2 regions of the Pseudomonas sp. EA_35y_Pfl2_R5 genome follow, and region 1 is predicted to be linked to the other one. Evidence: predicted binding sites of a transcription regulator. Region 1 holds the regulator's gene; the other holds the start of a gene.
The links. Region 1 encodes sigma-54, which starts transcription at its own class of promoters, with help from an activator protein. Its sites were predicted from a motif close to ANTGGCATNNANNTTGCTNT; they were not measured.
Positions count from the first base shown of each region.

Region 2: AACX99_RS08195 (CmpA/NrtA family ABC transporter substrate-binding protein) is a predicted target of sigma-54. The motif match lies at 9,716-9,735, and genes of this name have one in related genera.

Region 1 is NZ_CAXAOW010000007.1:470-14,747, forward strand. Features, by position in the region: gene AACX99_RS13610 (HPr family phosphocarrier protein) at 1-24, opposite strand, end outside; gene rapZ (RNase adapter RapZ) at 37-894, opposite strand; gene ptsN (PTS IIA-like nitrogen regulatory protein PtsN) at 897-1,370, opposite strand; gene hpf (ribosome hibernation-promoting factor, HPF/YfiA family) at 1,386-1,694, opposite strand; gene AACX99_RS13630 (RNA polymerase factor sigma-54) at 1,888-3,402, opposite strand; gene lptB (LPS export ABC transporter ATP-binding protein) at 3,540-4,265, opposite strand; gene lptA (lipopolysaccharide transport periplasmic protein LptA) at 4,268-4,810, opposite strand; gene lptC (LPS export ABC transporter periplasmic protein LptC) at 4,797-5,366, opposite strand; gene AACX99_RS13650 (KdsC family phosphatase) at 5,374-5,913, opposite strand; gene AACX99_RS13655 (KpsF/GutQ family sugar-phosphate isomerase) at 5,913-6,887, opposite strand; gene AACX99_RS13660 (ATP-binding cassette domain-containing protein) at 7,134-7,943, shown strand; gene mlaE (lipid asymmetry maintenance ABC transporter permease subunit MlaE) at 7,943-8,740, shown strand; gene mlaD (outer membrane lipid asymmetry maintenance protein MlaD) at 8,740-9,210, shown strand; gene AACX99_RS13675 (MlaC/ttg2D family ABC transporter substrate-binding protein) at 9,225-9,857, shown strand; gene AACX99_RS13680 (STAS domain-containing protein) at 9,854-10,162, shown strand; gene AACX99_RS13685 (BolA family protein) at 10,425-10,664, shown strand; gene murA (UDP-N-acetylglucosamine 1-carboxyvinyltransferase) at 10,677-11,942, shown strand; gene hisG (ATP phosphoribosyltransferase) at 11,947-12,582, shown strand; gene hisD (histidinol dehydrogenase) at 12,704-14,014, shown strand; gene hisC (histidinol-phosphate transaminase) at 14,126-14,278, shown strand, end outside.
Region 2 is NZ_CAXAOW010000003.1:213,751-228,028, reverse strand. Features, by position in the region: gene AACX99_RS08240 (glutamine--tRNA ligase/YqeY domain fusion protein) at 1-881, opposite strand, end outside; gene AACX99_RS08235 (peptidylprolyl isomerase) at 1,188-1,682, shown strand; gene lpxH (UDP-2,3-diacylglucosamine diphosphatase) at 1,679-2,398, shown strand; gene AACX99_RS08225 (SPFH domain-containing protein) at 2,507-3,841, shown strand; gene AACX99_RS08220 (tRNA-(ms[2]io[6]A)-hydroxylase) at 3,891-4,496, opposite strand; gene AACX99_RS08215 (universal stress protein) at 4,740-5,603, shown strand; gene AACX99_RS08210 (DUF1289 domain-containing protein) at 5,666-6,142, opposite strand; gene acnB (bifunctional aconitate hydratase 2/2-methylisocitrate dehydratase) at 6,694-9,303, shown strand; gene AACX99_RS08200 (YgdI/YgdR family lipoprotein) at 9,436-9,645, shown strand; gene AACX99_RS08195 (CmpA/NrtA family ABC transporter substrate-binding protein) at 9,861-11,057, shown strand; gene AACX99_RS08190 (ANTAR domain-containing response regulator) at 11,059-11,637, shown strand; gene AACX99_RS08185 (pyridoxal phosphate-dependent decarboxylase family protein) at 11,812-13,176, shown strand; gene alaC (alanine transaminase) at 13,296-14,278, shown strand, end outside.

The DNA of each region.
Region 1 (14,278 bases):
AATGGTGATTTCGCAGGCGGGCATCGCGGCAATTCCTTAACTGAGGTCGCGGTGGCGAGTCTGAACGTTTTTCAGTATGGGTTTGAGAGCCTCGCCCAGTCGGTTGGCCAGATAGACTGAGCGGTGGTGGCCACCGGTACAACCAATTGCCACAGTGACGTAGGCGCGGTTGCTGGCGGCAAAACGTGGCAGCCATTTGGTCAGGTAGGCGAGGATGTCCTGGTACATATCTTCAGCATCGGCCTGGGCCGAGAGGTAGTCGACCACGGGCTGATCAAGCCCGGAATAATCGCGCAAGTCCGGCTTCCAGTAAGGATTAGGCAGGCAGCGCACATCGAACACCAGGTCGGCATCCACCGGCATGCCGCGTTTGAAGCCAAAGGATTCGATCAGAAACGCGGTGCCCGGCTCAGGCTGGTTGAGCAGTCGTAGCTTGAGGCTATCGCGCAGCTGGTAGAGGTTGAGGTGGGTGGTGTCGATCTTCAAGTCGGCCAAGTCGATAATCGGGCCTAGGAGCAGGCTTTCATCGGCAATGGCTTCAGCCAATGAGCGGCTCTCATTGGTCAGCGGATGGCGCCGGCGGGTCTCGGAGAAGCGCTTGAGCAGGGTTTCTTCGTCAGCATCCAGGTAGATCACATCGCACTTGATGTGCCGCGCGCGAACTTCTTCAAGCAGCTCGGGAAAGCGCTTGAGATGGCTCGGCAGATTGCGCGCATCAATCGACACTGCGACCTGCGGATGCAGCAGCTCGGTGTGCAGCAAGGCGCGTTCGGCCAGTTCAGGTAGCAGGCCGGCGGGCAAGTTGTCGATGCAGTAGAAGCCGTTGTCCTCAAGTACATCGAGGGCGGTGCTTTTCCCGGAGCCGGAGCGCCCGCTGACGATGATTAGGCGCATGCTCAGGCTCGGTTGAGTTGACTTTGTACGTCCACGACCACCTGATACAGGGCTTCGCTGCTTTCGGCTTGCCGCAGGTTGGCACGCACATCGCCGCGATCGAGCATGCTGGCGATCTGCCGCAACAGTTCCAGGTGAGCATCGGTGGCGGCTTCGGGCACTAGCAGGACAAACAGCAGGTCCACTGGTGCGCCGTCGATGGCGTCGAAGTCCACGGCGGAGTCCAGGCGCAGCAGGGCGCTGATCGGCGCGGTGCAACCGGGCAGGCGACAGTGCGGAATGGCAATGCCATTACCGAAACCGGTCGAGCCGAGTTTTTCCCGGGCAATCAGGCTTTCGAAGATATCTTGGCCATCCAGGTCAGGCAGCTCGCGCGCCACCAAGTTGGCAATCTGTTCGAGGACACGTTTTTTGCTGCCGCCCGGCACGTTCACCAGGGAACGGCCGGGGGTCAGGATAGTTTCAAGTCGGATCATAGGAGATAGACGACGTCAGCGGGCCATAGCGCCCTGTTGGCGGTCGAGCTGTTTTTCCTTGTGTTTGATGAGTTGTCGGTCGAGTTTGTCTGTCAGTAGATCGATGGCTGCGTACATGTCTTCATGCTCGGCGTTGGCGACGACTTCGCCGCCAGCAATGTGCAGGGTCGCTTCGATTTTCTGTTTGAGCTTCTCGACCTCCATGATGACTTGCACGTTGGTAATCTTGTCGAAGTGGCGCTCCAATCGGCCGAGTTTTTCGGCGATGTAGTCGCGTAGGGCGTCGGTCACATCCAGCTGGTGTCCACTGATGTTGACTTGCATACCGCTTTCTCCTTGTTGCCGTGTGTAAGAGGCAGGCGAGAGGCCTGCCGCCGGAACACTGTGGCGTGGAAGACTCTGGTAGAACGAGCCTGGCACGGTCGCTAATTGCATGCTGACAGTATGGCTGCATATGCGAAAAGGCGAGACCTGGGCATATTCTGTACGAGTAGTTGTCTTCCTTCTTCGTGCTGCCTTAGATCAATCGTTTGCGCTCACTGGATGGCGCTATTCCGAGGGATTCACGGTACTTGGCGACCGTGCGGCGAGCGACTTGAATGCCCTGTGCTTCCAGTAAACCAGCGATCTTGCTGTCACTCAACGGCTTTTTCGCATTTTCCGCGGCGACCAGTTTTTTGATGATGGCACGGATCGCGGTGGACGAGCATTCACCACCTTCGGACGTGCTGACGTGGCTGGAGAAGAAGTATTTCAGCTCGTAAATACCACGCGGGGTGTGCATGAATTTCTGCGTGGTCACCCGCGAAATGGTCGATTCATGCATGCCTACAGCTTCGGCAATATCGTGCAGCACCAGGGGTTTCATCGCCTCGTCGCCGTAATCGAGGAAGCCGCGCTGATGCTCGACGATCTGCGTGGCGACCTTCATCAGGGTTTCGTTGCGGCTTTGCAGGCTCTTGATAAACCAGCGTGCTTCTTGCAGCTGGTTGCGCATAAAGGTGTTGTCGGCGCTGGAGTCGGCACGTTTCACAAAACCGGCGTATTGCGCGTTGACCCGCAGGCGCGGCATGGCTTCCTGGTTGAGTTCCACCAGCCAGCGCTCGTTGTGCTTGCGCACGATGACGTCAGGCACCACGTATTCCGGCTCGCTGGACTCGATCTGCGAGCCAGGGCGCGGGTTGAGGCTCTGGATCAGGTCGATAACCTGGCGCAGCTCGTCTTCCTTGAGCTTCATGCGGCGCATCAGCTGGCTGTAGTCGCGACTGCCGAGCAAGTCGAGATAGTCGTTGGCCAGGCGCTGGGCTTCGCTCAGCCACGGAGTTTTTGCTGGCAGCTGACGCAGTTGCAGAAGCAGGCATTCGCCCAGGTTGCGCGCGGCGATACCGGTTGGCTCGAACTGCTGAATGCGGTGCAGCACGGCTTCGACTTCATCGAGCTCGATGTCCAGCTCCGGGTCGAAGGCTTCGACCACCTCTTCCAGGGTTTCTTCCAGATAGCCCTGCTGGTTGATGCAGTCGATCAAGGTGACGGCAATCAGGCGGTCCTTGTCCGACATTGGTGCCAGATTGAGTTGCCACAGCAAGTGGCTTTGCAAGCTTTCGCCGCTCGAGGTGCGGGTGGTGAAATCCCACTCGTCGTCATCGTTGCTGCTACTGGGCAGGCTGCTGGCGCTGGTCTGGTAGATGTCTTCCCAGGCGGTGTCGACGGGCAGCTCGTTGGGGATACGCTCGCCCCAATCACCTTCTTCCAGGTTGTCCACGGTCTGCGTGGCTTCCTGGTAGCTGGTTTCCTGATAGGGCGCTTCGGGCTGTTCGCTGGGGCTGGCGCTTTCTGCTCCATCGGCCATGGGGTCCGAATTGTCGAAATCATCGCCATCTTCCTGGCGTTCGAGCATCGGGTTGGACTCCAAGGCCTCCTGGATCTCTTGTTGCAGATCCAAGGTAGACAATTGGAGCAGGCGGATGGCCTGTTGCAGCTGCGGTGTCATCGTCAGCTGCTGGCCCATTCTCAGGACTAGCGATGGTTTCATTGCAGACCTTATTTACCGGCGTCGTGCGCAATCCACTACAGGGCGTTTTCAAAAAGCGCCACTAGGAAGCAAATTATATGCCTGACTTTAAAGGTTTTGCCTAGCCTTGGCTGCAGTCGGCTTGAGAAAAGCTGTAGCTACAGCCTGAACTCATGCCCCAGGTAAACTTCTTTCACTGTCTGGTTAGCCAGAATGGTCTCGGCATCACCTTCGGCGATCAGTTGGCCATCGCTGACGATATAGGCGGTTTCGCAGATGTCCAGGGTCTCGCGCACGTTGTGGTCGGTGATCAACACGCCGATACCCTTGGCCTTGAGGTGGTGGATGATCTGCTTGATATCGCCTACCGAAATAGGATCGACGCCGGCGAACGGTTCGTCTAGCAGGATGAACTTGGGATTAGTCGCCAGGGCGCGGGCAATTTCCACGCGGCGGCGCTCACCGCCGGACAGGCTCATGCCGAGGTTGTCGCGGATATGGCTGATATGGAATTCCTGCAGCAGGCCTTCGAGTTCTTTGCGGCGTGTAGGGCCGTCAAGATCCTTGCGGGTCTCCAGGATGGCCATGATGTTGTCGGCCACGCTGAGCTTGCGGAAAATTGAGGCTTCCTGCGGCAGGTAGCCGATGCCGGCGCGAGCGCGGCCATGCATCGGCTGGTGGCTAACATCGAGGTCGTCGATCAACACGCGGCCCTGATCGGCCTGTACCAAGCCGACGATCATGTAGAAACAGGTGGTCTTGCCGGCGCCGTTGGGGCCAAGCAGGCCGACGATCTGCCCGCTATCGATGCTCAGGCTAACGTCGCGCACGACCTGGCGGCCTTTGTAGCTCTTCGCCAGGTGTTGGGCTTTCAATGTGGCCATTATTACTGCGCCTGCTGGTCGGCTGGTTTGTTCTTCGGCTGGATCACCATGTCGATGCGCGGACGTGGCGCGGTGACGTTGGTGCCTGTGGCGCGGCCGGCGTTAACGATCTGGCGTTGGGTGTCATAGACGATTTTCTCGCCTTCGAAGGTGTTGCCTTCCTGAATCACCTTGGCCTGGTCGATCAGTACCACGCGCTCGTTGGCCATAAAGTACTGGATGGTCAGGCCGTAGGCCTTGACGATCTGCTTGTCGGCTGACGGCAGTTGCTCGTAGTAGGCCGGCTTGCCGACCGAGGTAAATACCTCGACATCGCCCTGGGCATTCTGGGTGATGGTCACTGTGTCGCCAGTGACCTTCATGGTGCCCTGAGTAATGACTACGTCGCCGCGATAGACGGCAACGCCTTGTTTGTCATCGAGTTCCGCGCTATCGGCCTGGATGCGGATCGGCTGTTCGCGGTCGGATGGCAGTGCCCAGGCGCTGACACTTCCGAGTGCGGCGCTGAGGCTGAGTAGTAGGGGGAGGGTGTTAACGAGCCTCATGCTGACCTCTTACGTTGGACAGCAGGAGCATCCTGCCGTCATTCATGTACGCTTTCATTCCTTTTGCCGTGGTCACCCCATTGGCCGCGTCGATTCTAACGGCTTGCTGGGTCTGCGCATATTCCTTCTCGGGGAATACGGTCAGGCGGCTGGTGGTGAGGATGGTCGGACGGCCTTTGGCATCTGTACGCTCAACGCGCACCTTGTCGATCAGTTCGACTTCAACGCCGCCTGGCGACACTTCACCGCGCTCGCTGCGGATTTTCCAGGGCAGCTCGGTGCCGCGGAACAGGTTCATGTTCGGGCTGGTCATCAGGGTGATGTCGCTGGTCTTGACGTGCTCGACCTTGTCGGTCGTCAGCTCGTAGTGCAGTTTGCCGTCGGCCTGGTATTGCACGGTGTAGGTGTTAGTGGCGTAAAAGTCGATGGTGCTTTCAGCTGCAGCGCTGTGCGTCTGCTGGTTGAAGCTTTCGGGGCTGAGGTTCCAGTAGCCGAGGGCTGCGACCAGCAGTGCGACAAAGGCGAACAGAGCAATGTTGAATAACTTGCGGGGCATGGTTGGCCTATAAGTATGCGGCTTGAGCGGCTTCAAGGGTGCCTTGGGCGTGCATGATCAGTTCGCAGAACTCGCGTGCAGCGCCTTCGCCCCCGCGAGCGCGGGTAATCCCGTGGGCATGCTGGCGAACAAAGCCGTCGGCGCTGGCGACTGCCATGCCGAGGCCTACGCGGCGGATCACCGGCAGATCGGGCAGGTCGTCACCGAGGTATGCGACTTGTGCATAGTCTAGGCCCAGTTCGCCGAGTAGCTCATCGAGCACCACCAGCTTGTCTTCGCGGCCCTGATACAGGTGTTGAATCCCCAGGTTCTGCGCGCGGCGTTCAACCACGGGGGTTTTGCGGCCGCTGATAATCGCGGTGCGCACGCCGGAATTGATCAGCATCTTGATGCCATGGCCATCAAGGGTGTTGAAGGTCTTGAATTCGCTGCCGTCGACCAGAAAGTACAGCTTACCGTCGGTGAGCACGCCGTCGACATCAAATATCGCCAGCTTGATGGCCTGGGCGCGCTGCAGTAGGTCGGGGTTAGTCAGGTCAAGGCTCATCACATCACTCCGGCGCGAAGCAGGTCGTGCATGTTCAGGGCGCCTACAGGTAGGTCGTTGTCGTCGATCACCACCAGTGAGCTGATCTTGTGGTCTTCCATGATTTTCAAAGCCTCTGCCGCAAGCATTTCCGCGCGGGCGGTCTTGCCGTGGGCGGTCATTACGTCATCGATAATGGTCTGGCGCACGTCGATGTTGCGGTCCAGGGTACGGCGCAGATCGCCGTCGGTGAAGATCCCGGCCAGGCGACCATCGTCCTCGGTGACCACTGTCATGCCCAGGCCTTTTTGGGTCATTTCCAGCAGCGCGTCGCGCAGCGAGGTGCCGCGTTTTACGCGCGGCAGGCTGTCGCCAGCGTGCATAACGTTTTCCACCTTGAGCAGCAGGCGTCGGCCCAATGCACCGCCGGGGTGGGAGAATGCGAAATCTTCGGCGGTAAAGCCGCGGGCTTCCAGCAGAGCGATGGCCAGGGCGTCGCCGAGTACCAGCGATACCGTAGTGGAAGAGGTTGGTGCCAGGTTCAGTGGGCAGGCTTCCTGGGATACGCGGGCGTCCAGGTTGACTTCGGCTGCCTTGGCCAGTGGCGACTCCGGGTTGCCGGTCATGCTGATCAGGCGGATGCCAAGGCGCTTTATAAGCGGCAGAAGGGTAACGATTTCTGCGGTAGAGCCGGAGTTGGACAGGGCCAGCACCACGTCATCGCGGGTGATCATGCCCATGTCGCCATGGCTCGCTTCGGCCGGATGCACAAAAAACGCAGTGGTGCCGGTGCTGGCCAGGGTGGCGGCAATCTTGTTGCCGACGTGGCCGGATTTGCCCATGCCGACCACCACGACGCGGCCTTTGCTGGCGAGAATCAGCTCGCAGGCCCGCACAAAATCACCGTTGATACGTGCCAGCAGGTCCTGGATGGCTTCGAGCTCCAAGCGGATGGTGCGTTGCGCTGACTGGATCAGATCGGTGGACTGGCTCATGACTTCTCTGCGGCGTACGGGCTAAAAGCTGCCGATTATAACGGTAAAGGTGCGCCTGCCCAGTATTTCCAGTGTCGAGTTGTTTGTCGGAACTGTGCGGTGCTTATCTCTGGCAACACCTTCAGCCTTGGGCGGCGAATACCTCGGTGGTATAGTTCGCGGCCATTTTCGGTACGTTCGATGATCCGTAGTGCCCTTTGTTCCGGGCGATGCGTCAGTCAGGCAAGCGTTGAGCAAGGAGTCCAGATGAGCGCCGAGAACCCGTATGCAGTTGAGCTGAAGAACGTCAGCTTTAAACGCGGTGAGCGGGATATTTTCAAAAACGTCGATATCCGCATTCCCCGTGGCAAGGTCACCGGGATTATGGGGCCGTCTGGTTGTGGCAAAACCACTTTGCTGCGTCTGATTGCTGCCGAACTCAAGCCGAGCCAGGGTGAGGTCTGGGTCAATGGCCTGAATTTGCCGACGCTGTCGCGCAGCGAGCTGTTCGATATGCGCAAGCAGATGGGTGTACTGTTCCAGAGTGGTGCGCTGTTTACCGACTTGGATGTGTTCGAAAACGTCGCCTTTCCGCTACGGGTGCATACCCAGCTGCCGGAAGAGATGATTCGCGACATTGTCTTGATGAAGTTGCAAGCAGTCGGCCTGCGCGGTGCTCTGGACTTGATGCCGGATGAGTTGTCAGGCGGCATGAAGCGTCGCGTGGCGCTGGCTCGGGCGATTGCTCTGGATCCGCAGATTCTGATGTATGACGAACCTTTCGTTGGCCAGGACCCTATAGCCATGGGTGTTCTGGTGCGACTGATTCGTCTGCTCAGTGATGCGCTGGGGATTACCAGCATTGTGGTGTCCCATGATCTCGCGGAAACCGCGAGCATTGCCGACTACATCTATGTCGTCGGCGACACTCAGGTGCTGGGGCAGGGCACCCCAGCCGAGTTGATGAATTCGGATAACCCGCGTGTGCGTCAGTTTATGCAGGGCATACCGGATGGTCCTGTGCCGTTTCACTTTCCTGCGGCCAATTACCGCGACGATCTTCTGGGGGAGCGCTGATGCGCAAGACATCTGTGCTCGAACGGGTGCGCCTGTTCGGTCGCGCCGGTATTGATGTGGTGGCTACGCTGGGGCGCTCGGGGCTGTTTCTGCTGCGCGCGCTGTTTGGTCGTGGCACGACCGGCAACAGCTTTCAGTTATTGATCAAGCAGCTGTATTCGGTTGGGGTGATGTCTCTGGCCATCATCGTCGTGTCCGGCATTTTTATCGGCATGGTGTTGTCGTTGCAGGGCTTCAGCATTCTGGCCAAATACGGTTCTGAGCAGGCGGTGGGGCAAATGGTTGCCCTGACCCTGCTGCGTGAGCTGGGTCCAGTGGTGACTGCCTTGCTGTTTGCCGGGCGCGCCGGCTCAGCGCTGACCGCTGAAATCGGCAATATGAAATCTACCGAGCAGCTGTCGAGTCTGGCGATGATCGGCGTTGACCCGCTCAAGTACATCGTCGCCCCGCGTCTGTGGGCTGGCTTTATCTCGATGCCATTGCTGGCGATGATCTTCAGCGTGGTCGGCATCTGGGGTGGGGCGATGGTCGCTGTCGACTGGCTGGGCGTATATGAGGGCTCGTTCTGGGCCAATATGCAAAACAGTGTTTCGTTTCGTGAAGACGTGCTCAATGGTGTGATTAAGAGCGTGGTCTTTGCGTTTGTCGTGACTTGGATCGCCGTGTTCCAGGGCTATGACTGTGAGCCGACTTCGGAAGGTATTAGTCGTGCCACCACTAAGACCGTGGTGTACGCCTCACTCGCCGTATTGGGGCTGGACTTTATTCTGACCGCTTTGATGTTTGGAGATTTCTGATGCAGAACCGCACGCTGGAAATTGGTGTCGGCTTGTTCCTGTTGGCCGGGTTGTTGGCCTTGTTGCTGTTGGCGTTGCGCGTCAGCGGCCTGACCGTTGGCAGTGGCGACAATACCTATAAGGTGTATGCGCACTTTGAGAATATCGCCGGTTTGACGGTCAGATCGAAAGTGACCATGGCCGGTGTGACCATCGGCAAGGTCACTGCGATCGATCTGGACCGCAACAGCTATATGGGGCGCGTCACCATGGTCTTGGATGATGCCGTGGATAACCTGCCGGCAGACTCCACTGCGTCGATTCTGACCGCAGGTCTGCTGGGTGAGAAATACGTTGGGATTAGCGTGGGCGGAGAAGAAGAAGTGCTGAGCGATGGCGGCACCATTCACGACACGCAGTCGTCATTGGTGTTGGAAGATCTGATTGGCAAGTTTCTGCTCAATTCAGTCAACAAAGACCAGGCTAATTAATAGAGGTAATGACTATGTTCAAGGCACTGCGTAACGGTCTTTTTATCTGCCTGGCGGCCATGTCCTTGCCGTTGTTGGCGGCCCCAGCGGCTCATGAGGTGGTGCAAGAGACCACCACTACGCTGCTGGCCGACCTCAAGGCCAACAAGGAACAGTACCGCACCGATCCAGGCGCGTTTTACAACGCGCTGAACAGCATTCTTGGCCCGGTGGTGGATGTCGACGGGATTTCCCGTGGCGTGATGACTGTGCGTTACTCACGCCAGGCCTCGCCCGAGCAGATGCAGCGCTTTCAGGAGAACTTCAAGCGCAGCCTGATGCAGTTCTATGGCAATGCCCTGCTGGAGTACAACAATCAGGACATTCGCGTGCTGCCGGTCAGCGGTCAGCAGGACCCTGAGCGCACTTCGGTAAATATGGAGATCAAGGACGGCAAGGGTACGGTCTACCCGCTGTCCTACACCATGGTCAGCCTCGATGGCACCTGGAAGATGCGCAACGTGGTCATCAACGGCATCAACGTCGGCAAACTGTTCCGTGACCAGTTTTCCCAGGCCATGCAGGACAATCGCAATGACCTGGACAAGGTTATCGACAACTGGACCGAAACCGTTGCCAAAGCCCGCCAGGGGGCAAATGCATCGTGAGTCAGGCCAGCATCAGTGAGGCGTCTCCCGGGGTGTTCAGCCTGGTCGGTGTGCTTGATTACCTGAGCGCACCGGCGTTGCGTGAGCAAGGTGCGCGCCTGCTCAAGGTCAGTCCTGCGGCGGCGTGCGTGATTGATTGCACGGGTGTGGAGAAGTCCAGCAGCGTCGGGCTATCGCTGTTGTTGGCGTTTATGCGTGACGCCAGTGCAGCCGGCAAGACCCTTGGTGTGAGCAATCTGCCCAAGGACATGCGTGAGATCGCTGGCGTTTGTGGTCTGCTGGAAATTCTTCCGCTGCAAGCCTGAAACCTGCCTACGATCTGCTGTGCGTCTGCCATCCGGCGTTAAAAACAGCCTCGGAATGCTGATTTACACCAGTAAACTCCGCTTCCGCGGCTGTTTTTGCCTTGTCTGGCTCTAGCTCGCGAGATCGTAAACAGGTTCAGAGCAGGGTTTCGGTCGGCTGGCAATAATGCGGGGTTCGCAGGCGAGGGGCTTTTTTGTATGATGCCCGACCCGCGGGCGTATGCTCGGCTGTCGTTAATCCATGTATTGATTGAGGTTGAGCATGCAGGCCTTAGAAGTAAAGAGTCTCCTTGAGGCTAAATTGCCGAATACCCAGGTGGAAGTTGAAGGCGAAGGCTGCAACTTTCAGCTGAACCTGATCAGTGATGAGCTGGCCGCTCTCAGCCCGGTCAAGCGTCAACAGCAGATTTACGCTCACCTCAATGCCTGGATCGCCGATGGCAGCATCCACGCCGTGAGTATGAAATTCTTTAGCCGTGCCGATTGGGCCGCGCGCTCCTAAACCGAGAGAATCATGGACAAACTGATTATTACCGGCGGTGTGCGCCTTGATGGCGAAATCCGCATTTCCGGGGCGAAGAACTCTGCCCTGCCGATTCTCGCCGCCACCCTGCTCGGTGACGCGCCTGTCACCATCTGCAACCTGCCGCACCTGCACGACATCACCACCATGATCGAGTTGTTCGGGCGCATGGGTATCGAACCGATCATCGACGAGAAGCTCAGTGTCGAAGTCGACGCGCGGGCGATCAAGACACTGGTTGCACCCTATGAGCTGGTGAAAACCATGCGCGCCTCGATCCTGGTGCTGGGGCCGATGGTGGCGCGTTTCGGTTATGCCGAAGTCGCCCTGCCAGGCGGTTGCGCCATCGGTTCGCGTCCGGTTGACCTGCACATTCGTGGCCTTGAAGCCATGGGCGCGATCATCGATGTCGAAGCCGGTTACATCAAGGCCAAGGCACCGGAAGGCGGTTTGCGTGGCGCGCATTTCTTCTTCGATACCGTCAGTGTGACCGGTACTGAAAACATCATGATGGCAGCGACCCTGGCCAAAGGCCGCAGCGTGCTGGAAAACGCCGCGCGTGAGCCGGAAGTGGTTGACCTGGCTAACTGCCTGATCGCCATGGGCGCGAAGATAACCGGCGCTGGTACCGATACCATCATTATCGATGGCGTGGAGCGTTTGCACGGCGCGCGTTTCAGCGTGATGCCCGACCGTATCGAAACCGGCACCTACCTGGTAGCGGCTGCCGTCACGGGCGGCCGGGTCAAGGTCAAGGACACCGATCCGACTACCTTGGAAGCAGTGCTGTCGAAACTGCAGGAAGCCGGTGCGGAAATCACCTGCGGCAACGACTGGATTGAGCTGAACATGCATGGCAAGCGGCCGAAAGCCGTGAACCTGCGTACTGCTCCGTACCCGGCGTTCCCCACCGATATGCAGGCGCAGTTTATTGCCCTCAATGCGATTGCCGAGGGCACTGGCACGGTGATCGAAACCGTATTCGAAAACCGCTTTATGCACGTGCATGAAATGATCCGTATGGGCGCGCAGATCCAGGTAGAAGGCAACACCGCCATCGTCACCGGTGCTGAAAAGCTCAAGGGCGCCCCCGTTATGGCCACGGATCTACGTGCATCGGCCAGCTTGGTGATCTCGGCACTGATTGCCGAAGGCGACACCCTGATCGACCGCATCTACCACATCGACCGTGGTTACGAGTGCATCGAGGAAAAACTGCAGTTGCTGGGGGCGAAGATTCGCCGCGTGCCGGGCTAAGACCATGCTGACTATTGCCCTTTCCAAAGGCCGGATTCTCGATGACACCCTGCCGCTGCTGGCGGCGGCGGGTATTGAGCCGACCGAAAACCCGGATAAAAGCCGCAAGCTGATCATCCCAACCACCCTGGATGATGTGCGTCTGTTGATCGTACGTGCCACCGACGTGCCGACCTATGTCGAGCATGGTGCGGCGGACCTCGGCGTGGCTGGCAAGGACGTGCTGATGGAATACGGCGGCCAGGGCTTGTACGAGCCGCTGGACCTGCGTATTGCTCAGTGCAAGCTGATGACTGCCGGTGCTGTCGGTGCGCCCGAGCCGAAAGGCCGGCTGCGGGTTGCCACCAAGTTCGTCAATGTGGCCAAGCGTTACTACGCCGAGCAGGGTCGCCAGGTCGATATCATCAAACTCTACGGCTCGATGGAACTGGGCCCGTTGGTTGGTCTGTCCGATAAAATCATCGATGTGGTCGACACCGGCAACACCTTGCGTGCCAACGGTCTAGAAGCCCAGGAGCTGATCGCCCACATCAGTTCGCGGCTGATCGTCAACAAGGCCTCGATGAAGATGCAGCACGCGCGCATCCAGGCGTTGATCGACACCCTGCGCGATGCGGTCGAAGCGCGACATCCACGCTGAGTCTGTTGGCCGCCCAGTGCGGCCTAGCCTATCCGCGTTATAGCCAAAATTCTCAGGTGCCCGCGCGGAGTGGTTGTTACTCTACGGGCGCTTGAGCATTTGCCAATTTAAGAGGCCCGCTATGACCGCTCCTATCGCTATTCGCCGACTCAATGCCGCTGACCAGGACTTTGCCCAGCATCTGGATCATCTGCTGAGCTGGGAAAGTGTCTCGGATGATGCGGTCAACCAGCGCGTGCTGGATATCATCAAGGCCGTGCGCGAGCGTGGCGATGCGGCATTGGTCGAGTTCACCAAGCAGTTCGATGGCCTGGATGTCGCCTCAATGGCCGATCTGATTCTGCCGCGCGAGCGTCTGGAACTGGCTCTGACCCGTATCACGCCGGAGCAGCGCGGCGCCCTGGAGAAAGCCGCCGAGCGCGTGCGCAGCTACCACGAGCGGCAGAAACAGGACTCCTGGACCTACACCGAAGCCGACGGCACAGTGCTGGGGCAGAAGGTCACCCCGCTGGATCGCGCTGGCCTCTATGTGCCGGGAGGCAAGGCCTCCTATCCCTCGTCGGTGCTGATGAATGCCATCCCGGCCAAGGTCGCCGGTGTGCCGGACGTGGTGATGGTGGTGCCGACCCCCCGTGGCGAGATCAACGAGATCGTTTTGGCGGCGGCCTGCATCGCCGGGGTCGATCGGGTGTTCTGCATCGGTGGCGCCCAGGCCGTGGCTGCGCTGGCCTATGGCACCGAGAGCGTGCCGCCGGTGGACAAGATAGTCGGCCCGGGCAATATCTACGTGGCCACCGCCAAGCGCCATGTATTCGGCAAGGTCGGCATCGACATGATCGCCGGGCCCTCGGAGATCCTGGTGGTGTGCGACGGCCAGACCGACCCGGACTGGATCGCCATGGACCTGTTCTCCCAGGCCGAGCACGACGAAGACGCTCAGTCGATTCTGGTCAGCCCGGATGCCGCCTTCCTCGACCGTGTGGCTGAGAGTATCGCCAAGCTGCTGCCGACTCTGGAGCGCGAGACGATAGCACGCACCTCCCTGGAAGGCCGTGGTGCGCTGATTCTGGTGGCCGATATGGCCCAGGCCATTGAAGTGGCCAATCGCATTGCCCCAGAGCACCTGGAACTCTCGGTGGAAAACCCCGAGCAGTACATGTCGCTGATTCGTCACGCAGGCGCGATCTTTATGGGTCGCTACACCGCCGAGGCCCTTGGCGATTACTGCGCCGGACCGAATCACGTGCTGCCGACCTCCGGCACCGCGCGCTATTCCTCGCCGCTGGGGGTGTATGACTTCCAGAAGCGTTCGTCGATCATCCATTGTTCGGCCGAAGGCGCCTCTGAGTTGGGTAAGGTCGCCAGCGTGCTGGCCCGTGGCGAGTCGCTGACCGCCCACGCCCGTAGCGCCGAGTACCGCATCAAACCGTGATGCTGTTTGTAGGGTGGACAACGCTTTGTTTGTCCACCGCCTTGTCCGGTGGCAACCGCTTCGCGGTTTTCCACCCTACGCAAACCGAAGAATTCGAGGAGAGAAGGGCAGATGAGCAAATTCTGGAGCCCCTTCGTCAAAGACCTGGTGCCTTATGTACCGGGTGAGCAGCCGAAACTGGCCAAGCTGGTCAAGCTGAACACCAACGAGAACCCCTACGGCCCGTCGCCCAAAGCGATTGCCGCGATGCAGGCCGAGGTCAAT
Region 2 (14,278 bases), on a different contig from region 1:
GTCGACATACGCGGGTCGTCCCAGCCATTAACGTGCTTTTCATCAACCAGCTGCTTGAGCTTGCGCTTGCTGGTGATGGTGTAGTTCAGGTTCAGACGAGCGAATTCGTACTGACGCGGCTGCGCCGGGACTGGCAGTTGCGCCAAGAACCACTCGTAAAGCGGACGATGATCTTCAAACTCCAAGGTGCAGATTGAATGCGTCACGCCTTCGATGGCATCCGACTGCCCGTGGGTAAAGTCATAGCTCGGGTAGATGCACCACTTATCACCCGTTTGGTGATGATGGGCATGACGAATACGATAGAGAATCGGATCGCGCAAGTTGATGTTCGGCGAGGCCATGTCGATCTTCGCGCGCAGCGAGCGGGCACCATCGGCGAACTCGCCTGCTTTCATGCGGGCAAACAGATCAAGGTTCTCCTCAACGCTGCGCTCACGGAACGGGCTGTTCTTGCCCGGCTCGGTGAGGTTGCCGCGGTAGGCGCGCATTTCTTCGGCGTCCAGGTCGCAGACAAAGGCCTTGCCCGCCTTGATCAGCTCAATGGCCCAGGCATGCAGCTGGTCAAAATAGTTGGAGGCATAGCGCTCCTCGCCAGCCCACTGAAAGCCCAGCCACTGCACGTCGCTCTTGATCGCGTCGATATATTCCTGGTCTTCCTTGGCCGGGTTGGTGTCATCAAAACGCAGATTGCACTCGCCACCCATTTCCTTGGCCAGGCCGAAGTTCAGGCAGATCGACTTGGCGTGGCCAATATGCAGGTAGCCATTGGGCTCCGGCGGGAAGCGGGTGATGATTTTCGCGTGCTTACCGGCATCCAGATCGGCCTGGACGATGGGACGAAGAAAGTTAGCGGCGGCGACAGTTTCTGGCTTGCTCATGGGGTCCTTGGCGAGTGCGTGGCACGTTTCAGAGCCTGTTCACAACCTTGCGAGCTAGAGCTAAACGGTGGCGAAAATAGCCGAGGAAGCGGAGTTTACGAGTGTAAATGAGCATTCCGAGGTGGTTTTCAACGCCGTTTAGCCAACGCGCAGCAGGTTGCGTACAGGCTCTCAGGGTAGGCCGGCTTATACAAAGCGCTTATCATAGCCGAAGCTGTCAACCCCCTGACAGGCCCAAGAACCGCTGCAATGCCCTTTGCTGGAAATTCAGCGGCTCACGGATTTATCGACAGAGCGATTACCTCCATGATCAAGCTGCACACCAACCACGGCGTTATCACCCTTAACCTGTTCGAAGACAAAGCCCCGGAAACCGTGGCCAACTTCAAGCAGTACGTCTCGGAAGGCCACTACGACAACACGGTATTCCACCGCGTAATCAGCAACTTCATGATCCAGGGCGGCGGTTTCGAGCCGGGCATGAAGCAGAAAACCACCCGCGCACCGATCAAGAACGAAGCCAACAACGGCGTCGCCAACAAGATCGGCACCGTAGCCATGGCCCGTACCATGGAGCCGCATTCGGCCAGCGCACAGTTCTTTATCAACGTTGGCGACAACAGCTTCCTCAACCACAGCGCGCCGACCGTACAAGGCTGGGGCTATGCAGTGTTCGGTGAAGTAGTTGAAGGCATGGACGTGGTCAACGCCATCAAGGCCGTTGCCACCACCAGCAAATCCGGCCACCAGGATGTACCGGTTGATGACGTAATCATCGAGCGTGCCGAGATCGTTGAGTGATTCTACTGATCTCCGATCTGCATCTTGAACAGGAACGCCCGGATATCAGCCGGGCGTTCCTGCATTTTCTCGAAACCCGCGCGGCTCAGGCTCAGGCGCTGTATATCCTGGGCGACTTCTTCGAAGTGTGGATCGGTGACGATGCCATCAGCCCTTTCCAGCGCTCGATTGCCCAGGCCCTGCGCCAACTCAGCGAGCGTGGTACGCGCATCTATTTGATGCATGGCAATCGCGACTTCTTGATCGGCAAAGCCTTCTGCCGCGAAGCGGGCTGCACGTTGTTGCCCGACCCTTGCGTGATTGAACTGAATGGCGAGCGCGTGCTGCTGATGCACGGCGACAGCCTGTGCACTCAGGACATTGGCTACATGAAGCTGCGCCGTTGGCTGCGCAACCCGATCTCACTGTTTATCCTGCGCAACCTACCGTTGAGTACTCGGCAAAAACTGGCGCGCAAGCTGCGCAATGAAAGCCGCACGCAAACGCGGATGAAAGCCAGCGAGATTGTCGATGTCACCCCGGATGAAGTGCCGCACATCATGGCCGAGCACGGCGTACGTACGCTGATTCACGGCCATACCCATCGCCCCGCCACACATCAGTTACAGGTCAACGGCCAACCCGCCCAACGCATTGTGCTTGGCGACTGGGATAAACAAGGCTGGGCACTGCAGGCAGACCGCCAAGGCTTGCAGCAAAGCGCCTTCGATCTGTAACCCGCGTGAACTTTGATAGCGCGCACAAAGTGCCGCCCTGCACCCCCTTGACGGATTTTGCGCCGGTCCTCAGGATCAGCGCCCTCAAAATGCCATCAGGGACCGATCATGCTGCTCAGCAAGGAACATCTTTTTAAATACGCCATCGCGCCGGTTGCAGTTATTGCGCTCAGCTTTGTCACCTTCAACAGTGTGTTCTTCTATAACGAAGCCGGTTTCGCCACCCATGTGCGGACCATCTTCGGCGAAGAGAAAGTGGTCGACGACGTTGGCTATGCCACCAAATGGTTCGGCCGCGCCACTGCCTGGAAGAAGGCCCTGAGTGTGCAATCGGTACTCACCGAAGCCCTGGCCATCGATGACAGCAGCGACAATGATTCTCTCGGCGCGACCATCGAAGCCTTCCCCATCGTGTTTCTCGGCAACGTCGACGCCAAGGTCGAGTCATCCGCACGCTTTCGCCTACCGGCGGGTGAACAGTTCCTGAAGATCGCCCAGGAATACCGTAATCCAGAAAATTTCATCAAAACTGCTCTGGTGCCGGCTATCAAGGAAACCCTACAGGCCACCGCCTCATTGATGAGCGCTGACGATTTCTACGCCGGCGCGCGTAGCGAGTTCGCCGCTGAGTTCGAGAACCAGCTCAATGACGGCCTCTACCTGATCAAGCGCAAGGAAATCCGCGGCCCGCGCGGTCATCAGCCAAGCCAGACCGCCATCCTGCAAGCCGGCACCGAACAGGGCGCATTCGGCGACAACAATGTCAGCCAGTTCATCACTGAAAAGGTGATGGACAGCAAGGGCATCCCTGTACGCAAACAGCAGCAGTTCCGCAAATATGGCGTTGAGGTGGTCGAGGCGCGCATCACTAACGTCGATCCCAACCCGCAATACAAACAGCGCATGGTCAAAGTGCAGCAAGCCTTGGCTGAGCTGGCGGTTGCGCGGCAGAACCGCTTGAAGGAAGAGGAAGAAAAGCTGCTGGTGACCGCCCGCGGTGAAAAGGAGGTGGAAGCGCGCCGCCAGGAAACCCTGCGTGATCAGATCGAGCGCACCACCCAAGCGGAAACCGAAAAACAACTGGCACGGATCAACGCCGAGCGCGAAAAAGGCCGGGCCGAGATCGAGAAGCAGACCGCCGAACTGCTACGCGACAAGGCGGCGATCACCGCCGATGCGACAAAAATCACCGCTGACGCCGAAGCCTACGCCCGCGAAGCGGTGATCAAGGCCGATGGCGCACTGCAACCCAAGTTGGATGCCCTGATCGAAATTAACAAGGTCTGGGCACAGGCAGCCGCGCAAGCCCCAGTACCTAGCGTAATGATGGGCGGCAGCAATGACGGCGCAAGCAGCCGCCAGGATGAAATTGGCCAGCTGATGGGCGTACTGGCCACCAAGGCGGCGCGCGATCTGGCGCTAGACCTGAAAGTGCAGCAGTAAGCACCGCACACGGCCTACAAAAAAGCGCCCTACTGGGCGCTTTTTTGTTTTAGAGCGGCGGCACACCGCTGTGAAAGCGGAACTCAGTGTCCGGAAACTCGATCAGCTCGCGCTCGGCCACCCTCACCCGTTCGATGGCCTGGTCTACATCACGCGCCTCGCCGTACTGATAAGCCAGTTTCAGGTAGTTCTGAAAGTGCCGCGCCTCGCTTTTCAGCAAGCCGAAGTAGAACTTGCCCAGTTCTTCATCCAAGTGCGGCACCAGGGCCTCGAAGCGTTCGCAACTGCGTGCCTCGATAAAGGCGCCCACCACCAGGGTGTCCACCAGTTTGTGCGGCTCATGGGTGCGCACCACCTTACGCAGGCCTGAGGCGTAGCGCGCCGCCGAGACTGGGCGCAGGCCGATCTTGCGGCGCTTCATGATGCGCAGCACCTGCTCATGGTGCACCAGCTCCTCACGGGCCAGACGCGACATGGCGTTGAGTAGGTCGACGTAGGTGCTGTACTTGGCCATCAGGCTCAGCGCAGTGCTCGCGGCCTTGAATTCGCAGTTTTTATGGTCGATCAACAGGGTCTGCTGGTCCGCCAAAGCGGCGGTGATCCAGCCATCCGGCGTGCGGCAGCCGAGAAACTCGTGAATTTCCGGCAGGTTCATGGGCGCACGCTCGGCGTCCGGCCGTGCCAGGGCTGATGAGTGGCGCAACGCAGCAAATTATCGATTTCGGCTAACAGATACATAAATTCACAAAAATGGGCGGGCTTGGATGGTGCGGCTTGAAGGCCGTCATTATACGAATGAGCGCGCGAACAGCCACTCGATTGACACCGATCAAGCAGCAAGCCAGTGGCGGCGATCTATAGTGATAAACAGTACAACTGACTGCACATGGAGATGATCATGCAAGCTATTCGCAGCATTTTGGTAGTGATGGAGCCCAATCACACGGAAGACTTGGCCCTGAAACGCGCCAAACTGATTGCTGGCGTTACTCAATCGCACCTGCACTTACTGGTGTGCGACAAGAAAAGTGATCACAGCGGCTACCTGCGCGATCTTACCGGCTTGCTCAACGGCGAAGGCTTCAGCACCACCAGCCAACAGGCCTGGGATGAAAACCTGCACCAGACCATCATCAACGTGCAGCAAGCCGAGGGCTGCGGCCTGGTGATCAAGCAGCACTTCCCCGATAACCCGCTGAAAAAAGCCCTGCTCACCCCCGATGACTGGAAACTGCTGCGCTACTGTCCGGCGCCGGTGCTGATGGTGAAAACCGAAAAATCCTGGGCCGGCACTGCCATCCTGGCGGCGGTCGATGTCGGTAATGCCGACAGCGAACACCGCACCCTGCACACCAGCATCGTCAGCCATGGCTTTGATATCGCCGCCCTGGCCAAGGCCGAACTGCATGTGATCAGCGCCCACCCGACGCCCATGCTTTCTGCTGCCGACCCGACTTTCCAGCTCAAGGAAACCATCGAGGCGCGCTACCGCGAGCAATGCAAAGCGTTCCAAGCTGAATACGAGATCAGTGATGAGCGCCTGCATATCGCCGAAGGCCCGGCCGATGTGCTGATCCCCCAGGCTGCGCACCGCCTCAACGCTGGCGTGACGGTGATCGGCACCGTGGCGCGCACCGGAATTTCCGGCGCGCTGATTGGCAATACAGCTGAGGTAATTCTCGACTCGCTGGAAAGCGACATCCTGGTGCTCAAGCCGGACGACATCATCGCCCACCTGGAAGAGCTGGTCGCCCAGCGCTAACTCAACTGCAGCTCAACAAAAAAGCCGCCTAAACAGGCGGCTTTTTCATTTAAAAGACCTACTCAGACTCTTATCTCCAGCCCTTCGAGGAGAAAGCGCGGCGCTATATAGCGCTCGTAATGCGCCTCGGACAGCAGAAAGAACTCGCGATCAATCGCGTCACGCAATTCCGGCAGGCTCCAATAGCGAAACTCTGGCAGCAGCACCATGCCATAAGCCTCCAACTGACTGATTACCCGCGCGCCACGGGCGATCAGCTGGTAGGCCCAGCAATACGGCGATTGCTGCGGCACAAAGCGAATCCTGCGTTGTTCCAGCTGCATCCGTAGGCGATCCGCATCGAAAACCTCCACTTTAGCCGCCATAACCTGCACCAACAGCACCTCTAGGCGCAGCCACACGGCGCGCTTTTCTTCGTCGTTATAGCCGTTCCAGTTGATCACCTCATGATGGAAGCGCTTGCAGCCACGGCAGACCAAATCGCCGTACACAGTGGAACACAGGCCGACACAAGGGGTTTTGATACGTTGGTTGGACATAACGAAAGGCATGGGTACTGGCGGACAGGCTGGCATCTTAACAGGCCGCTGAAAAATGTAGCGAGCCGACAGCAAGGCAAGGTGACGTCAGCTGAAGAGGCGCAATGTACGAGCTGTACATGAGCACTCTGAAGCTGACTTCAACGCCGCATTGCCGAGTGCAGTAACTTTTCAGCGGCCTGTTAGCCCTTTGTCTAAGGCAGATTCCCCCCATATAAGCGGGGCCTTTGGCTTAACTTTGTCAAAGCTTTCCAGTAGAATCGGCCGGCCTTTTAGAGGCAGCAACGTCCGTTGGAAGCTGTTTTCAAAGCGTCACGAGCACAGTCAATCCTGCAGGTTCGATGTTGGTGCTGACCCTTGAGCCACCCTTCAAGTGTCGGCACCAGCCCTCATCCAGCCCATCCTGCCGGCGTAAAACTTTGAAAACAGCTTCTGCAAGAAAGCAGCACAACCTCGGCTGAACGGCCCATAAAGCCAAGAAGCGCCTGGTTTGTTGTTTTCTGGATCGCGTCCCGGACAACTCTTTGGGACCACTGATGAGGGTAATAACTGTGCTTGAAGCCTATCGCAAACATGTAGCAGAGCGTGCCGCTCAGGGTATCGTGCCCCAGCCGCTGAACGCCGAACAAACCGCAGGCCTGATCGAGCTGCTAAAAACCCCGCCCGCTGGCGAAGAAGCCTTTCTCCTCGACCTGATCACCAACCGCGTGCCGCCTGGCGTCGACGAAGCCGCCTACGTCAAGGCCGGTTTCCTCTCTGCCCTTGCCAAAGGCGAAGCCACTTCCCCGCTGATCGACAAGAAGCACGCCGTTGAGCTGCTCGGCACCATGCAGGGCGGCTACAACATCGCCACCCTGGTTGAGCTGCTCGACGACAGCGAACTGGCTGCCGTGACTGCCGAGCAACTGAAGCACACCCTGCTGATGTTCGATGCCTTCCACGACGTCGCGGAAAAAGCCAAGAACGGTAACGCTCACGCCAAAGGCGTGCTGCAATCCTGGGCTGACGGCGAGTGGTTCAAAAACCGCCCGACCCTGGCCGACAAGATCAGCCTGCGCGTATTCAAGGTGACTGGCGAAACCAACACCGACGACCTGTCGCCGGCTCCAGACGCCTGGTCGCGCCCGGATATCCCGCTGCACGCCCTGGCCATGCTGAAAATGGCCCGTGACGGCATCGTGCCGGACGAGCAAGGCGTCACCGGCCCGATGAAGCAGATCGAAGCCATGCGCGGCGAAGGTTTCCCGATTGCCTACGTCGGAGACGTAGTCGGCACCGGTTCCTCGCGTAAATCCGCCACCAACTCGGTGCTGTGGTTCTTCGGCGACGACATCCCGTACGTGCCGAACAAGCGTGCGGGCGGCTTCTGCTTCGGCAGCAAAATTGCCCCGATCTTCTACAACACCATGGAAGATGCCGGCGCTCTGCCGATCGAATTCGACGTTTCCAACATGCATATGGGCGACGTGATCGACCTCTATCCGCATGCTGGCAAAGTCTGCAAGCACGGCACCGACGAAGTCCTGACCACCTTCGAAATGAAGACTCCGGTACTGCTCGACGAAGTCCGCGCTGGCGGCCGTATCCCGCTGATCATCGGTCGCGGTCTGACCGAGAAAGCGCGCGCCGAACTGGGCCTGGGCCCAACCGACCTGTTCAAGCTGCCGGAGCCACCTGCTGCTAGCACCAAGGGTTTCACCCTGGCGCAGAAAATGGTCGGCAAGGCCTGCGGTCTGGCGGAAGGCAAAGGCGTGCGTCCTGGCACCTACTGCGAACCGAAGATGACCACCGTCGGCTCCCAGGACACCACTGGCCCGATGACCCGCGATGAGCTGAAAGACCTGGCTTGCCTGGGCTTCTCCGCTGACCTGGTGATGCAGTCGTTCTGCCACACCGCGGCTTATCCGAAGCCAATCGACGTCACCACCCACCACACCCTGCCGGATTTCATCCGCACCCGTGGCGGCGTGTCCCTGCGTCCTGGCGACGGCATCATCCACAGCTGGCTGAACCGCATGCTGCTGCCGGATACCGTCGGCACTGGTGGCGACTCGCACACCCGCTTCCCAATCGGCATCTCCTTCCCAGCCGGTTCCGGTCTGGTTGCCTTCGCCGCTGCCACTGGCGTAATGCCGCTGGACATGCCGGAGTCGGTACTGGTGCGCTTCAAGGGCAAACTGCAACCGGGCATCACCCTGCGTGACCTGGTCCATGCCATCCCTTACGTGGCCATCCAGAAAGGCCTGCTGACCGTCGAGAAGAAAGGCAAGAAGAACATCTTCTCCGGCCGCATCCTCGAGATCGAAGGTCTGGACGAGCTGACCGTTGAACAGGCGTTCGAGCTGTCCGACGCCTCCGCCGAGCGCTCCGCCGCCGGTTGCACCATCAAGCTGCCGGAAAAGGCTATTGCCGAATACCTGCAATCGAACATCACCCTGCTGCGCTGGATGATCAGCGAAGGCTACGGCGATGCCCGCACCATGGAACGTCGCGCCCAAGCGATGGAAGCCTGGTTGGCCGATCCGAAGCTGATGGAAGCCGACAAGGACGCCGAGTACGCCGAAATCATCGAAATCGACCTGGCCGATATCAACGAGCCGGTGCTCTGCGCACCGAACGACCCGGACGACGCGCGTCTGCTGTCCTCCGTTCAGGGCGAGAAGATCGACGAAGTGTTTATCGGTTCGTGCATGACCAACATCGGTCACTTCCGTGCGGCCGGTAAGTTGCTGGAAAAAGTCGACGGCACCCTGCCGACTCGTCTGTGGCTGTCGCCGCCGACCAAGATGGACCAGCATCAGCTGACCGAAGAAGGCTACTACGGCATCTACGGCAAAGCCGGCGCGCGCATGGAAATGCCGGGCTGCTCGCTGTGCATGGGTAACCAGGCACGCGTTGAGGCGAACTCCACCGTGGTGTCGACCTCCACCCGTAACTTCCCCAACCGTTTGGGCGATGGTGCCAACGTCTACCTGGCTTCGGCCGAGTTGGCCGCTGTTGCAGCCATCACCGGCAAACTGCCGACTGTTGAGGAATACATGGTCTACGCGAAGAAAATCGACACCATGGCAGCGGACGTATACCGCTACCTGAGTTTCGACCAGATCGCCGAGTTCCGTGAAGCCGCTGCGAACGCCCAGATCCCGGTCGTTCAAGCCTAAGCGTTACCCGCGTCAGAGAAGCCCCGCCTAGTGCGGGGCTTTTTCTTGCTGCCTGGCTTGCCAGGCAAAGCCCAGCAGCTACCTTCTGACATGGGGGTGCAACAATGCACCACGGACTATCAGGAGAGGCTAATGAAGCACTGGATTATTGCCGCACTCTGCGTGCTCAGCCTGGCCGGCTGCAGCAGTGAATACATCATCAGCACTACCGACGGGCAGTTACTGACCAGCGATGGGAAGCCGAAGCTGGATAAAGGCACTGGCATGATCGAATTCACCGACAGCGAAGGCCGTAAACAGCAAATCCCGCAAAGCTCGGTTAGGCAAATGCTGGAGCGTTAAGGCAACTCTTCCAGATCCAAAGCAAACCCCGCTACGGCGGGGTTTGTTCTGCCTGTAGCCCAGCCCGTGCTCTGGCATACGCCTTGCTATGAGTTAAGGCATTAGCCTTTCCAACGGCGGAATCGGCTTGAATAGACAATGGTGTCGTTCTAATCGCAGATGGAAGTCGGCGGTTGGTACGGCACCTTTTTGTGTGGGCACAGGAAAAACGCATCATGATTGAGCACGACATCAGCCGCAGCGATACACCAGAGAAACCGGCACTGAATATCGGCTTTATGGCCCTCACAGACGCTGCATCGGTCATTGTGGCTGCCACCCAAGGCTTCGCCGAGAAGCATGGCTTGACGCTTAACCTGCAGCGCCAGGCATCCTGGGCCACTCTGCGCGATAAACTGCTAAGCGGCGAGCTGGATGCGGCCCATAGCCTCTACGGCCTGATCTATGGTGTGCAACTGGGCCTCGGTGGCGCGCCTGCCACCGATATGGCGGTGCTGATGGGCCTCAATCAGAACGGTCAGAGCATCAACTTGTCGCCCGCCTTGCAAGCCGCTGGCGTGAGCACTGGCAGCGCATTGGCGCAACGCGCGCACCAGTCTGGCGCAAAACTGACCTTCGCCCAAACCTTCCCCACCGGCACCCACGCCATGTGGCTGAATTACTGGCTCGCCAGCCAGGGCATTCACCCGCTCAGCGATGTCGACAGCGTCGTCGTACCGCCACCGCAAATGCTCGCCCACCTCAAGGCCCGGCGTATCGATGGCTTCTGCGTCGGCGAACCCTGGAGCGCCCAGGCAGTGGATGAACAGATGGGCTGCACCCTGACCACTAGCCAGGCGATCTGGCCCGATCACCCGGAAAAAGTCCTGGGTTGTACCCGTGAGTTTGCTGAACAACACCCCAACAGCGCTCGCGCCTTGATCATGGCGATGCTGGAGGCCAGCCGGTTTATCGATGAAAGCGAGGAAAACCAGCGCAGCACCGCGCAACTGCTCAGTGGTAGCGAGTATGTCGACGCGCCGCTGTCAGCGATCCAGCCGCGCTTTCTCGGCCAGTACCAGGACGGCCTCGGCCATGCTTGGCAGGACGCCCATCCACTACGCTTTCACGCAGGCGGCGCGGTCAACCAGCCCTACCTGTCCGATGGCATGTGGTTTATGACCCAGTTCCGCCGCTGGGGCCTGCTGCGCGAAGATCCAGACTACCTGGTCATCGCTCGCCAAGTGCAGCAGCTAGACCTCTATCGCCAGGCTGCCGAAGCACTCGGTATTGATATACCAAGTGACATGCGCAGCAGCCAGTTGCTCGACGGCCAAGTCTGGGACGGCAGTGACCCAGCCGGCTACGCGCGCAGTTTTGCCTTGCATGCCCTGACCGATGCCCCACTCAGCGCCCAACAGGAGAGCCGTTAACATGCTGCGCATCCTGCTGATCAACGACACTGCGAAGAAGGTCGGCCGCCTGAAAACTGCCCTGACCGAAGCCGGTTTCGAGGTCATCGATGAATCCGGCCTGACCATCGACCTGCCGGAACGGGTCGAGGCTGTGCGCCCTGATGTGATTCTGATCGACACCGAATCGCCGAGCCGCGACGTGATGGAACAGGTAGTGCTGGTCAGCCGCGATCTACCGCGGCCGATTGTCATGTTCACCGACGAGCACGACCCCGGCGTGATGCGCCAAGCGATCCAGAGCGGCGTCAGCGCCTATATCGTCGAAGGCATCCACGCCCAGCGCCTGCAGCCGATTCTCGATGTGGCCATGGCCCGCTTCGAGAGCGACCAGGCGCTGCGTGCACAACTGCAGGCACGTGATGCCCAGTTGGCCGAACGCAAGCGCATCGAGTTGGCCAAAGGCCTGCTGATGAAGATGAAGAGCTGCGATGAGGAACAGGCCTACACGCTGATGCGCCGTCAGGCCATGAGCCGCCAGCAAAAACTGGCGCAGGTGGCCGAACAGATCATCGCCATGCATGACATGCTCGGCGGATGAGAACACCGGAGCCCGGCCTAGGGGCCACAACTGTATCGGTCAACGCGGCACTGTTACCCCATCAGTGCCGTAGCTGCTTCAACTGTATGGCTCACTCCCAGCAACTGTGTATCTGCGCTGGCAGGCCCTGACTGGCTAAGGTGAAGGCATCCATCGCCCATCGCCGAGAACGTCATGCCCACCTCCCATGAAGAACGCCAACTACTGGCCGACGCGGATCGCCGCGCTCTCGGCTATTACGATGGCATCGACAGCCGTCCGGTCTACCCCTCACCCTCCGCCATCGCCGCGCTGCTGGCCTTCGAGCAGCCCTTACCCGAACAGGGCCTGAATGATCAGGAGGTGCTACGCCAGCTGGACGAAATCGGCTCGCCCGCCACCGTGGCCAGCAACGGCCCGCGCTACTTCGGCTTCGTCATCGGCGCCACGCTGCCGGCTGCCGCAGCGGCGGAACGCCTGGTGCTGGCATGGGACCAGTGCGCGTCCTCCTTCGACAATGCCCCGGTCGCCGATGTGCTGGAGCGCACCGCCGGACGCTGGGTGCTGGAGGCCCTCGATCTGCCACGCAGCAGCGCCGTCGGCTTCGGCACCAGCGCCACCGCCTGCACCCTGGCCAGCCTGTCGGCCGCCCGCCGCGCGCTACTGGCGCGCAAGGGCTGGGACTTTGATGGTGATGGCCTGATCGGCGCGCCGGAAGTACGCGTGGTGGTCTCCGCCACCTGCCACATCACGGTGAAGAAGGCCCTACGCATACTTGGCTTCGGGATGAACCGGCTGATCGTCGCCCCCACCGATGCCGAGGGCCGCATCGACCCGGCGCAGCTGCCGACCCTGGATGACCTGAGCATCCTCTGCCTGCAGGCCGGAGAGGTGAACACCGGCGAGTTCGACCCCTTCGCCGAGCTGATTCCCAAAGCCAAAGCCCCCGGCGCTTGGGTGCATGTGGACGGCGCCTTCGGCCTGTGGGCCCGCGCCTCCTCTTCTGCGCATCTGGCCACTGGTGTGGAGTTGGCCGACAGCTGGACCTGCGACGGCCACAAATGGCTGAACACACCCTACGACGGCGCCATGGCCATCTGCCGTGATGCCGATGCCCTGGCCACGGCGATGAATAGCGACGCCGCCTATGCCAGCGCGAGCAAGGATGCGCAGAAAAACCTGACGCTGGAGTTTTCCCGCCGCGCCCGTGGCGTAGCAATCTGGGCGGCCCTCGCCAACCTTGGCCGCGATGGCCTGCGCGAACTGATCGACCGGCATATTCGCCAAGCCGGCCAGTTGGCCGAACACCTGCGCGATGGCGGTTACCCGCTGCTCAACCGCGTGGTACTCAACCAAGTGCTGGTACGCGGGGATAGCGACGCACAGACCGTGGCCATCCGCGAAGCGGCGCAGGCCAGCGGCGAAGTCTGGTTCGGCCCGACAATTTGGCAGGGCCGCCCGGCCTTTCGCCTTAGTGTCTCGTCGTGGCGCACCATGGATACCGATATCGAATTGCTGGCCGATTTGCTGCTGCGCCTGAAGCGCCAGATTCCGGCATGAACACCAGCGCCGCTTGGGGGCTCGACAAAGCCCCCAGGCAGCGCTTATCTTCGCCGCCTGGCCAGCGCACTGGCCAACGTCGCTCGGACGGTTCCGGGCGCTTACGTACCGAGGAAAGCATGGCTGACCAAGCTCCGCGCCGCTTTGCGCGCATCGATCGACTCCCCCCCTACGTTTTCAACATCACCGCCGAATTGAAGATGGCCGCGCGCCGTCGCGGTGAAGACATCATCGACTTCAGCATGGGCAACCCAGACGGCGCGACGCCGGCGCATATCGTCGAGAAGCTGGTCCAGGTTGCCCAGCGCGAAGACACTCACGGCTACTCCACCTCGCGTGGTATTCCGCGTCTGCGCCGCGCGATTTCGCGCTGGTACAAAGACCGTTATACGGTCGAAATCGACCCGGAAAGCGAAGCCATCGTCACCATCGGTTCCAAGGAAGGGCTGGCGCATTTGATGCTGGCAACCCTGGATCACGGCGACACCGTATTGGTGCCCAACCCCAGCTACCCGATTCATATCTATGGCGCTGTACTGGCCGGCGCCCAGGTACGCTCGGTACCGCTGGTGCCTGGCGTAGACTTCTTCGCCGAACTGGAACGAGCGATTCGTGAGTCGATTCCCAAACCGAAGATGATGATTCTTGGCTTTCCGTCCAACCCCACAGCGCAATGTGTCGAGCTGGATTTTTTCGAGCGTGTGGTGAGCCTGGCCAAACAATATGACGTGCTGGTGGTCCACGATCTGGCCTACGCGGACATCGTCTACGACGGGTGGAAAGCCCCCTCGATCATGCAAGTTCCGGGTGCCAAGGACATTGCCGTGGAGTTCTTCACCCTGTCCAAAAGCTACAACATGGCCGGATGGCGCATCGGATTTATGGTCGGCAATAAAGAGCTGGTCAACGCCCTTGCACGAATCAAGAGCTACCACGACTACGGCACCTTCACCCCACTGCAGGTAGCCGCTATTGCGGCGCTTGAAGGTGATCAGCAATGCGTGCGTGACATTGCCGAGCAATACCGCCAGCGCCGTAATCTGCTGGTCAAAGGCCTGCATGAGCTGGGCTGGATGGTCGAAAATCCGAAAGCTTCGATGTA